Linked DNA regions of Skermanella rosea. Each later gene encodes a partner of the first gene's protein in a complex. Links are inferred from orthologs where the notes say so. Each region holds a gene or a part of one and is shown on either strand. Other genes may lie near its edges.

What was found.
Region 2: the proteins of accD (region 1) and accB are in contact, whole or in part, in a solved structure (PDB 8UXZ), measured with the Escherichia coli proteins. The link is inferred for Skermanella rosea from one-to-one orthologs.

What each region holds. Positions count from the first base shown.
Region 1 is NZ_CP086111.1:1,028,516-1,031,763, forward strand. Bases 318-3,248 are described here. They hold accD (acetyl-CoA carboxylase, carboxyltransferase subunit beta), read left to right. Parts: upstream 318-1,217; coding sequence 1,218-2,279; downstream 2,280-3,248. Other genes in these bases: trpA (tryptophan synthase subunit alpha), read left to right, coding at 318-1,089; JL101_RS04815 (bifunctional folylpolyglutamate synthase/dihydrofolate synthase), read left to right, coding at 2,218-3,248. Outside these bases: trpB (tryptophan synthase subunit beta), read left to right, coding at 1-169; more of trpA, read left to right, coding at 166-317.
Region 2 is NZ_CP086111.1:1,427,564-1,430,794, reverse strand. Bases 170-3,083 are described here. They hold accB (acetyl-CoA carboxylase biotin carboxyl carrier protein), read left to right. Parts: upstream 170-1,354; coding sequence 1,355-1,813; downstream 1,814-3,083. Other genes in these bases: accC (acetyl-CoA carboxylase biotin carboxylase subunit), read left to right, coding at 1,826-3,083; aroQ (type II 3-dehydroquinate dehydratase), read left to right, coding at 889-1,353; JL101_RS06645 (MarR family winged helix-turn-helix transcriptional regulator), read left to right, coding at 170-674. Also shown: more of JL101_RS06645, read left to right, coding at 111-169; more of accC, read left to right, coding at 3,084-3,166. UniProt on the Escherichia coli protein: This protein is a component of the acetyl coenzyme A carboxylase complex; first, biotin carboxylase catalyzes the carboxylation of the carrier protein and then the transcarboxylase transfers the carboxyl group to form malonyl-CoA.

The DNA.
Region 1 (3,248 bases):
CTCGCGCCTGGAAGGCATCATCCCGGCGCTGGAGCCGTCCCACGCGCTGGCCGCTGTCACCAAGCTGGCGCCGACCCTGCCCAAGGATCACCTGCTGGTGATGAACCTGTGCGGCCGGGGCGACAAGGACATCTTCACCGTGGCGGACGCCCTGGGGGTCAAGATATGAGCGCTGCCATCGACCATGGCGACACCGCGGCGGCAATGGCCGCCCAATCCGGCCAAGATCGTTCCGGCCAGGCTGCTTCCAGCCGCGCGGCCGACAGCGGGCGGCTCGCCGCCCGGTTCGAGACCCTGAAGCGCGAGGGGCGCGGCGGGCTGGTGACTTTCGTCAGCGCCGGCGATCCCGACTACGCCACCAGCCTCAGGCTGGTCCAGGGCCTGCCGGGCGCCGGTGCCGACGTGATCGAGCTGGGCATGCCCTTCACCGATCCCATGGCCGACGGCCCGTCGATCCAGGCCTCGTCCCTGCGGGCGCTCAAGGCCGGCATGACCCTGCGCGGCACGCTGCGGCTGGTGGAGGAATTCCGCCTGACCGACGCGGAGACGCCGATCATCCTGATGGGCTATTACAATCCCATCTACGCCTACGGCGTCGACCGCTTCCTGACCGATGCGCGGGCCGCCGGCGTGGACGGCCTGATCGTGGTCGACCTGCCGCCGGAGGAAGACGTCGAGCTGTGCCTGCCGGCGCTGGCCGCCGGCGTCAACTTCATCCGGCTGGCGACGCCCACGACCGACGACCGGCGCCTCCCGGCCGTCCTGGCGAACACCAGCGGCTTCATCTACTACGTCTCGATCGCCGGCATCACCGGCGCGGGGGCCGCCACCGACGAGGCGATCTCCGCCGCCGTCGAACGGCTGCGCCGCCATACCGACCTGCCGGTGGCCGTGGGCTTCGGCATCACCACGCCGGCAGCCGCCGCCTCCGTCGCCCGGCTCGCCGACGCGGCCGTGGTCGGGTCGGCCATCGTCAACCGCATCGCCGCCAACCTGGACGAGAACGGCTCGCCCGCTCCTGGACTGGTCGACGACGTATTGGCCTTCGTGCGAACCCTGTCCGACGGCGTCCGCGCCGCTCGCGGCTGACCTCGAGGCATCCGCCTCCAGGTACGCTTTCCAGGCAAGCTTCCCAGGGATCGGCCCCCAAGCATCCAGCCTCCCGAGCAAACCGCCTCCAAGCATTCAGCCTCCACGAACGGCGAAGACCCCGAACCATGAACTGGCTTACCAATTTCGTCCGCCCGAAGATCCGCGCGCTCTACACCAAGAAGGAAGTGCCGGACAATCTCTGGCACAAGTGCGCCAACTGCGAGGCGATGATCTTCCACCGCGACCTGGAAGAGAACCTCCACGTCTGCCAGCATTGCGGCTTCCACATGCGCCTGGATGCCGACAAGCGCCTGAAGATGCTGTTCGACGACGACGACTATCAGGTCATCGAGCTGCCCAAGGTGCCGGTCGATCCGCTGCGCTTCCGCGACCAGAAGCGCTACACCGACCGCCTGAAGGAAGCCCAGGCCAAGTCCGGCAAGAACGACGCGATCCAGGTCGCCCACGGCAGGATGGGCGGCATCCCGACCGTAATCGCCGCGTTCGACTTCGGCTTCATGGGCGGCTCCATGGGGATCGCGGTGGGCGAGGGGTTGCTGGCCGCGGCACGGCTCGCCGTCCTCCAGGAGGCGCCGCTGGTCGTGGTGCCGTCCTCCGGCGGCGCCCGCATGCAGGAAGGCATCCTGTCGCTGATGCAGATGCCGCGCAGCACCATCGCGGTGCAGATGGTGAAGGAGGCGGGGCTTCCCTACATCGTCGTCCTGACCGACCCGACAACCGGCGGCGTCACGGCCTCCTTCGCGATGCTGGGCGACCTGCATATCGCCGAGAAGGGCGCGCAGATCGGCTTCGCCGGTGCCCGCGTGATCGAGGACACCATCCGCGAGACCCTGCCGGAAGGCTTCCAGCGGTCCGAGTACCTGATGGAGCACGGCATGGTGGACATGGTCGTCCACCGCAAGGACCTCAGGGCCACGCTGATCCGGGTGCTCGACCTGCTCGGCCGACCCGGCCCTTCCGCCGAAATCGTCCCCCTGCCGAAGCCGGAGGCCGAGGCCCCCGCCGCGACGGCGAAGGCCGCCCCGACCGAGGCCGAGCCCGTCGAAGCGGCCGAGCCGGAACCGGCGTCCCCGGCGCCGGCGCAACCCCAGAGCGGTGAGACAGTTGAGCCAGCCCCCAACGGCGCCCCGGCCGCCGTCACCCCCGGTGATCGTCCCGAGCGGTGAGCGTGCCGACCCGGTCCTGGACCGGCTGAAGCACCTTCACCCCAAGGTCATCGACCTGTCGCTCGGCCGAACCTTCCGGATGCTGGAGGCCGTCGGCAGCCCGCACCTGCGGCTGCCGCCGGTGGTCCATGTGGCGGGGACCAACGGCAAGGGATCGACCATCGCCTTCCTGCGCGCCTTCCTGGAGGCGGCGGGCCGGCGCGTCCACGTCTATACCTCGCCCCATCTGGTGCGCTTCCACGAGCGCATCCGGCTGGCCGGGGAGCTGATCGCCGACGACCATCTCGCCACCATCCTGGAAGAGTGCGAGGCGGCGAACCGGGGCGAGCCGATCACCTATTTCGAGATCACGACCGCCGCCGCCATGCTGGCCTTCTCCCGCGTGCCGGCTGACGTGCTCCTGCTGGAGACCGGCCTGGGCGGCCGGCTCGACAGCACCAACGTGATCGACCGCCCGGCGGTGACGGCGCTGACCCGCATCTCCTACGACCACATGCAGTTCCTCGGGCCGACCCTGTCCGCCATCGCGGGCGAGAAGGCCGGCATCATGAAGCCGGGCGTTCCCGCCGTCGTGGCGCCGCAGCCGGCGGAGGAGGCCATGGCGGTCTTCCGCGCCAGGTCCGCCGCGATCGGCGCCCCGCTCCACGCGGCGGGGGAGGACTGGACGGTCGCGGCCGCCGGCGACGGCTTCCGGTTCGAGGGACCCGGCCGACGCGCCGACCTGCCGCTGCCGGCCCTGCCGGGCGCCCACCAGATCGTCAATGCCGGGGTGGCGCTGGCCTGCCTCTACCATCTGCCCGGCCCCCGGGTGCCCGACGCGGCGGTGGTGCGCGGACTGGCGGAGGTCTCCTGGCCCGGCCGGCTCCAGCGGCTGACGCGCGGCCCCCTGGTCGACCGGCTGCCCCCGGGATGGGAACTGTGGCTGGACGGCGGGCACAATGATTCCGCCGGCGAGGTCCTGGGCGCCCA
Region 2 (3,231 bases), 400 kb from region 1 along the record:
CCAATGATTTCATTTGCACCCAGCCCCTCCAAGGGGTTCATGATGTCGAATGCCGGGATTTAGCGCAAAAGAAACCCGCAGCAGGTGAAACCTTGTCAAAGGAATTTCCCATGACCGCTCACCCTGCCGAGATGGAAGTCGCGACCGCAAACCGGTTGGACCAGAGAACCGATACCAGGCAGCCCGACGAGGACCTGACCCGCGACCTGCCCCCCGCTCCGGCCTTGATCCTGGAGGATTACCTGCCCTATCGGCTGTCGGTGCTGTCCAACACCGTCAGCCGGGCGCTCGCCCGCCTTTACGAGCAACGGTTCGGGCTGACCGTCGCGGAGTGGCGGATCATGGCCGTGCTGGCGCGGTTCGGTCCGCTGTCGGCCAACGCGGTCTGCGACCGCACCGCGATGGACAAGGTGCAGGTCAGCCGGGCAGTCGCCCGCGCCGTGGACGGCGGGCTGGTCGACCGCGGGATCGACTCGGTGGACCGGCGCCGGTCGGTGCTCACCCTGACCGCCAAGGGACGCGGCATCCACGACCAGATCGTACCCCTGGCCGCGAACCTCCAGACCCATCTGCTGGCGTCGCTGACGGCCGAGGAGAACGTGCAGCTCTACGACATGCTGGCCCGACTCCATGCCCGGGCGCGGGAGCTTCACGGCCCCCAGGACGAGGAATAAGGAGACGCCCCGGTTGACGCCGCATGCGGAGCGCTGAACGGCGCATGCGGGCGCGCTGCCACCGTCGCGGCTTTTCCGCCACAGGTCGGCCGAGATACTTCGAAATCGTGGTGATTTCGCCGCAGGCCGGCCGCCGGCGCCCCGCGGCCATTGCCGAAGGATCGACAAGTGCTATAAACGCGCCAACGCAACCGCAGCCGGAAAGCCGCTTCCCTTGGCGATCGAGCCCTCAGTCCTGATCCTCAACGGTCCAAACCTGAACATGCTCGGCGTCCGTGAGCCGGCCATCTACGGGACGGAGACCCTCGACGACATCGAGGCGCTGTGCCTGGAGCATGCCGAGTCGCTGAACATCGCGATCGATTTCCGGCAGTCCAACCTCGAAGGCGAGTTGGTCTCCTGGATCCAGCAGGCCCGCGGCGAGCATGACGGCATCATCCTGAACGCGGCGGCCTACACGCACACCTCGGTCGCGATCATGGACGCCCTCTCGGTCACCGAGCTTCCGGTTGTCGAGGTGCATCTGAGCAATGTTTTCCGGCGCGAGGCCTTCCGCCACCACTCCTATGTGTCGCCTGTCGCGAAGGGTGTCATCTGCGGCTTCGGCGCGCATGGCTATCTCCTCGCGCTGGACGCGTTGGCGCGGCTGATCGATGCCGACATGAATGACGGGAACTGACATGGCGACTTTCGACATCGATGGTGAACTGGTCCGCAAGCTCGCGGGCCTGCTGGACGAAACGGGGCTGACCGAGATCGAGTTCGCCGAAGGCGAGAAGCGCATCCGGGTCACCAAGGGCGGTACGCCGGCGTTCTTCTCCCATGCCCCGGCCGGCACCGCTCCCGCCCCCGCGGCGGCCGCGGCCCCGACATCGGCTCCGGCCGCCCTCGGCGTCTCGAGCCACCCCGGGGCGCTGACCTCGCCGATGGTCGGCACCGCCTATACCTCGCCGGAGCCGGGCGCCTCTCCGTTCGTGCGTGTCGGCGACACGGTCAAGGCCGGCCAGACCGTGCTGATCATCGAGGCGATGAAGGTGATGAATCCGATCAAGGCCCCGAAGGCCGGTACGGTTTCCCAGGTTCTCGTCGAGGATGCCCAGCCGGTCGAGTTCGGCGAAGTCCTCCTGATCATCGAATAAGGGATCATCCCGTTGTTCGAAAAGGTTCTGATCGCCAACCGAGGCGAAATCGCGCTCCGCATCCACCGCGCCTGCCGCGAGATGGGGATCCAGACCGTCGCCGTCCATTCCACGGCGGACGCCGACGCCATGCATGTGCGGCTTGCCGACGAGGCGGTCTGCATCGGCCCGGCATCGGCCCGCGAAAGCTACCTGAACATCCCGGCGATCCTGACCGCCGCGACCATCACCGGCGCCGACGCCATCCATCCCGGCATCGGCTTCATGTCGGAGAACGCCCAGTTCGCCCAGATGGTGGAGGAGCACGGCTTCACCTTCATCGGCCCGACGCCCGAGCATATCCGCATCATGGGCGACAAGGTCACCGCCAAGAAGACGGTGCTGGAGCTGGGGCTTCCGGTGGTGCCCGGCTCGTCCGGCCCGGTCGACACGCTGGAGGAGGCGGTCGAGGTCGCCGAGCGCACCGGCTATCCGGTGCTGATCAAGGCGGCCGCCGGCGGCGGCGGCAAGGGCATGAAGGTGGCCTATTCGGCCGACCAGCTGAAGGAGGCCTACCAGCTCGCCCGCGGTGAGGCGCGCGCCGCCTTCGGCAACGACCAGGTCTACATGGAGCGGTACCTGTCCCGGCCGCGCCATATCGAGATCCAGCTCCTGGGAGACATGCACGGCAACGCCGTCCATTTCGGCGAGCGTGACTGCTCGGTCCAGCGGCGGCACCAGAAGGTGATCGAAGAGGCGCCCTCGCCGGCGCTGAACGCGACCCAGCGGGCCTTCATCGGCGACCTCGCCGCCCGCACCACCGCGCAGCTCGGATATCGCGGCGTCGGCACCATGGAGTTCCTGTTCGAGGATGGCGAATTCTACTTCATCGAGATGAACACCCGCCTCCAGGTCGAGCACACGATCACCGAGATGATCACCGGCATCGACCTGGTCCGCGAGCAGATCCGCATCGCGACCGGCGCGCCGCTGGGCTACACCCAGGACGACATCCGCTTCCACGGCCACGCGATCGAGTGCCGCGTGAACGCCGAGCACCCGGAGACCTTCGTCCCCTCTCCTGGCAGGATCGACGGCTACCATGCACCGGGCGGGCTGGGCGTGCGGGTGGACAGCGCGCTCTACGACGGCTACCGCGTGCCGCCGCACTATGACAGCCTGATCGCCAAGCTGGTGGTCCACGGCACCACGCGCAACGAATGCATGATGCGCCTGCGCCGCGCGCTGGAGGAGTTCGTGATCGGCGGCGTCGACACCAGCCTGCCGCTGCACCGCCGGATCATCGCCGAGACCAACTTCATCAACGGCGACTACGACATCCACTGGCTGGAACAGCTGATGAAGCTGAAATAGCCGGCGGCCGCCGGCTGGAGTGCTGCTCATGGGGAGGGTGCGCGTCCCGCGCACCTTGGGCGGCG